DNA from 2 places in the Stutzerimonas sp. FeSN7 genome. Region 1 is predicted to be linked to the other one. Evidence: predicted binding sites of a transcription regulator. Region 1 holds the regulator's gene; the other holds the start of a gene.
The links. The regulator FliA, encoded in region 1, starts transcription of late flagellar genes. The targets are predictions, from matches to a motif close to CTAAAGTTTNNNNNNNNNNNGCCGNTAA.
Positions count from the first base shown of each region.

Region 2: a site for FliA is predicted at 1,322-1,349, ahead of P5703_RS05265 (methyl-accepting chemotaxis protein). Genes of this name have one in related genera too.

Region 1 covers NZ_JARPMN010000001.1:1,526,114-1,529,475, reverse strand. The annotation lists gene P5703_RS07145 (protein phosphatase CheZ) at 1-638, opposite strand, end outside; gene P5703_RS07140 (chemotaxis response regulator CheY) at 662-1,036, opposite strand; gene fliA (RNA polymerase sigma factor FliA) at 1,111-1,836, opposite strand; gene fleN (flagellar synthesis regulator FleN) at 1,854-2,681, opposite strand; gene flhF (flagellar biosynthesis GTPase FlhF) at 2,773-3,362, opposite strand, start outside.
Region 2 covers NZ_JARPMN010000001.1:1,152,854-1,156,215, forward strand. The annotation lists gene P5703_RS05265 (methyl-accepting chemotaxis protein) at 1-1,302, opposite strand, end outside; gene P5703_RS05270 (hypothetical protein) at 1,474-1,662, shown strand; gene P5703_RS05275 (hypothetical protein) at 1,713-1,922, shown strand; gene P5703_RS05280 (LysE family translocator) at 2,008-2,595, shown strand; gene P5703_RS05285 (AraC family transcriptional regulator) at 2,592-3,362, opposite strand, start outside.

The sequences.
Region 1 (3,362 bases):
TGGATGCCGGCAACGCGGTCCACCTGCCCCGCCATGAGGACGAGATTGAGCAGGTTGCTTTCAAGCTCGGTGATCAGTCGGGTCACCCGCTTGATCACCTGGCCGGTTAGATCCTGGAAGTCCTGGGCCAGCATGATCTCGCTGAGATTCTGCGAAAGCTGGCTGCCATCGTTCATGCTGCGCTGCAGGTACTGGTCGATGCGCTTGACCAGATCGCGGAACTGCTCGGCATTCATGTCACGGCGCATGAAGCGCTGCCAATCGGCCGTCAGGCTCTGGGCCTCGTAGCTGACATAGTTCACCAGCGGGGCCGATTCCTCGACCAGGTCCATGGTGCGATTGGCGGCTTTCTCGGTCATTTCCACCACGTAGGACAGACGGTCGGTGGCATCGGTGATCGGTGACGGGTCGCCGCCCGTGGCGCAGGTATCCATCTCAAGCTTGACGATGGCGTTGTGCAGCTCGCGCGTGAGCTTGCCCACTTCCTGATAGAGCCCGTTGTTGCGCACCTGATTGAGCTCGTTGAACATCTGCGTCGCTTCATCGAAGCGGCCTTGCTGCAGGCTTTCAATCAGGCGGGGTGCGTTGGCCTTCAGAGTCGCTTCGAACTCTGCCAGGCTTTGGTCTGCTTGCGTCATAGTGCCCTCGCGGCGTTACTGCTTCAGCCGTTGACGCGCTCGAAGATCTTCTCGATCTTTTCCTTGAGCACCTGGGCGGTGAAGGGTTTGACCACATAGCCATTGACCCCGGCCTGGGCCGCTTCGATGATCTGATCGCGCTTCGCCTCGGCGGTCACCATCAGTACCGGCAGATGCTTGAGGCGCTCGTCCGCGCGCACTGTGCGCAGCAGATCGATACCGCTCATGCCCGGCATGTTCCAGTCGGTGACCAGGAAATCGAAGCTGCCGCTTTTCAGCATCGGCAGTGCGGTGGTGCCGTCGTCCGCCTCGGCGGTGTTGGTGAACCCCAGATCACGCAAGAGGTTCTTGATGATTCGTCTCATCGTCGAGAAGTCATCGACGATGAGGATTTTCATGTTCTTGTCCAAGTCGACCTCCGTAAGTCCCAAAATGCCTCAGCAAACCGAGCACGTCATACCGCAAACAATTGTCAATTGGCGCGCCATTCGCCGAGGCGTGCACGCAAGCGCGCAGCACACTGGCTATGCAACTGGCTCACACGCGACTCGCTGACTCCCAGCACCTGACCAATTTCCTTCAAGTTCAACTCTTCGTCGTAATACAGCGACAGCACCAGCTTCTCGCGTTCGGGCAGATTGCCGATGGCATCGGCCAGCGCCTGCTGGAAACGCTCGTCCTCCAGATCGCGAAACGGTTCCGGATGGGTGCTGCTCGCGTCTTCCTGCAGTTCGCCGTGCTCGCCTTCCTGCAGCAGATCGTCAAAGCTGAAGAGGCGGCTGCCCAGCGTGTCGCCGAGAATGGCGTAATACTCGTCGAGGCTAAGCTTAAGTTCGGCCGCAACCTCGTGATCTTTAGCGTCACGCCCGGTTTTCGCCTCGATGGCGCGGATCGCCTCGCTGACCATGCGCGAGTTGCGGTGCACCGAGCGCGGCGCCCAGTCCCCCTTGCGAACTTCGTCGAGCATGGTGCCGCGGATGCGGATACCGGCGTAGGTTTCGAAACTGGCACCTTTGCCGGCGTCGTATTTCTTCGCTGCTTCCAGCAGTCCGATCATTCCAGCCTGGATCAGATCGTCCACCTGCACACTGGCAGGCAGGCGCGCCAACAGGTGGTAAGCGATTCGCTTGACCAACGGGGCGTACTGATCGATCAGGCGGTACTGCGCATCCTTTGCCTGAGCCTTGCTGTAATACATAGCGGATCCGGCACCTGTCATTCGTGGCTGGGTGAAGCGGGGCTGATGAGGCGCTCTACGAAGAATTCGAGATGGCCCCGCGGTGTCGCCGGCAGCGGCCAGGTATCGACCTTCTGCGCGATCGCCTTGAAGGCTAGTGCACATTTCGAGCGCGGATACGCTTCATAGACCGCACGCTGTTTCTGTACCGCCTTGCGCACGGCCTCGTCGTAAGGCACGGCGCCGACGTACTGCAATGCGACATCGAGAAACCGTTCGGTAACCTTGGTCAGTTTGGCGAACAGGTTGCGACCTTCTTGCGGCGCATGGGCCATGTTGGCCAGCACGCGGAAGCGGCTGATGCCGTAGTCACGATTGAGCAGCTTGATCAGCGCATAGGCGTCAGTGATCGATGTCGGCTCGTCGGTGACCACCAGCAGCACCTCCTGCGCGGCGCGCACGAAGCTGACCACCGAGTCGCCGATACCGGCCGCGGTGTCGATGATCAGCACGTCGATCTCGTCGCCCATCTCGCTGAATGCCTGGATCAGCCCTGCGTGCTGCAGGGACGACAGTTGCACCATGCTCTGGGTACCGGACGCTGCCGGCACGATGCGAATGCCACCTGGTCCCTGGATGAGCACGTCACGCAGATCGCACTCGCCGGCGATTACATCGGCCAGGGTGCGCTTGCTGGTCAGACCCAGCAGCACGTCGACGTTGGCCAAGCCGAGGTCGGCGTCGAGCAGCACCACGCGCCGACCGAGATCGGCCAGGGCCAGCGCCAGATTGACCGACACGTTGGTCTTGCCGACGCCACCCTTGCCGCCGGTCACCGCAATCACCTGTACGGGATGCATACCCATGTTCACACGCCTATACCTTGCTGGGGCCTTTCGGCCGGCGATGCGCACGCAGGGCACGCATCTGATTCATTCTGGTACCGCTGTCGCCACATCATCCAGCCCGCCGTGACGAACCGTTGTACAACCCGGCGAACATATCGGCCATGGTTTCCTCGCTCGGTTCCTCGCCGGATTGCAAACTCACCGCACGGCTCACCAGCTGATGGCTACGCGGCAGATGCAGGTCGTCCGGAATGCGCGGGCCGTCCGCGAGGTAGGCTATCGGCAAGTGCTGGCTGATTGTGAGCCCGAGCACATCACCGAGGCTGCCCGCCTCATCCAACTTGGTCAGAATACAGCCAGCCAGGCCGCAACGACGATAGTTGTGCCATGCCGCCTTGAGCACCTGGCTCTGGCTGGTTGCCGCCAGCACCAGGTAATTCTTCGATTTGACACCCTTGTCCGAAAGCGCCTGCAGCTGCATGCGCAGCGTCGGATCGCTGGCGGGCAGGCCGGCAGTGTCGATCAGGATCACCCGCTTGCGCGCCAGCGAAGCCAGCGACTTGCTCAGGGGCTCGCTCGGATCGAGTTGCAGCACCGGTACGTCGAGGATGCGGCCAAGCGTCTTGAGCTGCTCCTGGGCGCCGATGCGGTAGTTGTCCATGCTCGCCAGAGCGATGCTCTGCGCGCCGTACTTCAGCA
Region 2 (3,362 bases), 370 kb from region 1:
CGCACCGGCCATGCTGGTGATCTCGCCGGACTGCTGCTCCATGCCTTCATTGGCGCCGCCGGAAAGCCCGGCCAGCAGTTGCGCACGCTGGCTGACCTCACCCGAGGCGCCGCGGATACGCGACACCATGCCCGACAGCGCGTCACCCATGCGGTTGAAGCTGTCCGCCAGCTGGCCGATCTCGTCGCGGCTGTGCACGTCCAGGCGGACGCTGAGATCGCCCGCACCCAATGCCTGCGCCTGCTGCACCACGGCAGCCAGCGGCTTGAGCTTGTGCCGCAGCAGCCAGATGGTCGCGGCAACCGCGAGGATCATCGCCAGCAGGTTGCCAATGGCCAGCCGGGCGCCGATGCTCCAGGTCACGTCCTGTATCTCGGCCGCCGGCATGCTCGCCAGCACGGTCCAGGGGCCGCCTTCGAAGAGGGTCGCGACGCTGTAGATTTCCTGGTCGGCATCGCTCCAGTAGCCGCCCGTGCCGTTCTGGCTGATCAGCTCGGCTACCGTTGCAGCGGCCTGGTCGGCCTGCCGCAGATTGGCCGGCGCGACCAGCCATTGGCGTTTTTCGTCGAGCAGCGCGAGCGAGCCGGTTTCGCCGATGCGAAAGCGCGCCAGGTTGTCGAACTGGATCCGTTGTGCGTCGGTGTAGTCGAAGCCGACGAACAGCACGGCGATCACCTGGCCGGCAGGGTCCTTCACCGGCGTGTACTGAGTCATGTAGTGCCGGTCGAAGAGGAACGCGCGGCCGATGTACTGCTTTCCACTGAGTAGCAGCGGATACGCCGGGTGCTGTCGGTCCAACAGGGTGCCGATCGCGCGGCTGCCGTCCTGCTTGGTGACCGAGGTGCTGACCCGCACGAAGTCGTCGCCCGTGCGCGCGAACACGGTGGCGACACCGGCGGTCATTTCGCGGAAGTCGTCGACCACGCTGAAATCGTTGTTCAGTGGCGCGCCTTCATGCATGAGCGCTGGCGTCATGACGCCGCCGACGTCGATACGGTGGTCGGTGGCGAGCTGCAAGCCATCGCTGAAGCGCTTTTCGAACAGTCCGCTCAAGCGCTGGGTGTTCTCGCGCAGGGTGCCGTGGAAGGTCGCCAACTGATCGGCCAGCAGCCGTGCTTCGCTGGCCAGATGCTGCTCCCGGGTGTTGAGGTTGGATGCGCTCAGCGAGCGAAGCGCGAAGACGGTGCTGCCGGTGATGACCACGGCAAGAATGAGCGCAAGCGCCAAGCCGAGTTGCGAGGCGATTCGAGCACGAGGCTGCTGCAAGGGATCTCCTGACCGAGCAGAAAGGATGGAAGGCATATGCTCGATACATTCGACGCTATCGGCTTGGCGACATCGATCTTTAGACGCTGCGACGGGCGTGTTGTGTGGCCTGCACCGGCTTCGGACCACCGGTAGGCCGTGCCGCGAACGTCACGGCTTTTGCCGCCTCCAATCGATACCGAGCCACCACTGACAAGCGAGGCAGGCGTGAAAACAGACGAGCTGCAGGCGGGCGAGGAGCCCGATGTGACCATGACCGACTCCGGCGAGAAGAACCCTGGCGAGGATCCGGATTTCGACGACAAGCCGACCCGACTGGACAACCCGGACGAGCCAGAGGTGCTGTCGGACGATCCGGACATCCAGGGCATCGACGGCTCCAACCAGCCGAGCTAACGCCCCAACGACCCGCCTGTGGCGGGCCGTCCCTACGCGAGGACATATGCATGGACATCTATCAAGTCAGACCCACCACGGTGGGCTGGGAGCTGGAAGACCAGCAATCCCATGAAACCGTGCTGCGCACCCTTACCAAGGACGAGATGTACAGTGCCCTGGACGCCTTCATGGATGGCCGCACAGCGTCGGTGGAGGTCATCGGTCGCGACGGTGAGGTGGAGGAAGAGCGGCCCTATCCGGGCAGTCATCACCTGTAATGCGGCAGGGCAATTTCCTTCAATAAGGCGATCTCCCGCGCCGGGTAGCCTGCGGCCTTCCTAATCCAGGCAGGCACCGCTTCTCATGGAACTCTATCTCTCGATGGCCGCCTTCGCCCTGGCGTCCTCCATCACGCCCGGGCCAGTCAATCTGGTAGCGCTGAACTGCGGTGCGCGGTTCGGCTTGCGTGCCAGCGGCCGACACATCGCCGGCGCCACCCTCGGTTTCACGCTGCTGTTGCTGCTGATCGGACTCGGCCTGTACGAGTTGCTGGAACGCGCCCCGGTATTGCTGCGCGGCATTCAGTGGGGCGGTGTGGCCTTCCTGCTCTACATGGCCTGGCGCCTGGCCGCCGATGACGGACGACTGCAACCTCAGAGTGCCACAAGTGGCCCCTCGCTTTTGCAGGGTGCGCTGATGCAATGGCTCAACCCCAAGGCCTGGCTGGCGTCGGTGGCTGGCATGGGGCTGTTCGCGGCGAACGGTGATCTGCTGCGGATCTGGCTGTTCGCCGGCCTCTACTTCCTGATCTGCTACGCCTCCATCGCCTGCTGGGCGGGCGCCGGCGCCTTGCTTGGTCGCTATCTGCAGGAACCGGCGCGGGTTCGCTGGTTGAATCGGAGCATGGCATTGCTGCTGGCCGCCAGCGTGCTCTATCTGCTGCTGGGCTAGTGCCGTGCGGCTCTGGCGACACGGTCGCGGTACTGCCCGGGAGTCGCCGCCAGCTGGCGTTTGAAGGTGCGCTGGAAGTGCGCCTGATCGGCGAAACCCGCGGCCAGGGCCACCTCCGCCAGCTCGCGCCCCTGGCGCAGCCAGTGCTGGCTGCGCTGGATGCGGCGGTTGAGCAGATAGGCGTGCGGGGTCATGCCGTAGTGCTGCTTGAAGGCGCGGATCAGGTAGGACGGCGACAATCCGGCGGCCTGGCAGATGTCCTCCAGGCGCAGGGCCTGGGTGCAATGCTCGGCGATATAGTCGGCGGCGCGCCGCAGCTGTCGCAGCGGCTCGCTGGTCGCCCCGCGCGGCGCCGGGGCCAGCGTCTGTTGCAGCTGGGTGAAGAACTCGACCGCGAGACTCTGCTTGTGCAGCGTCTCGCCCTGCGGATCGGTCAGGCAGGCATGAAGCTGCGTCAGCGCACCGAACAGCCGCGGATCGACGCTTTGAATGGCGGCATAGGGCACGAAGCGGCCATCGCTGCTGGCCCCCAGCTCGTGTTGCAGCGCCCCCAGCCAGTGCGCATCGACATAGAACATCAGGTACGACCAGGGCTGGCCGTCGATGGGGTTGCAGGCATGCACGGTCTGCGGATTGATCAGCACCAGGGTGCCGCGGCTGATCCGTGCGCGGGCGTCACCGTTGAAGTAGGTGCTGGCGCCGGCAGTGATCGCGCCGATGGAAAAGGTCTCGTGACAGTGCGCGGCATAGCAGACCTTGCGGCCATC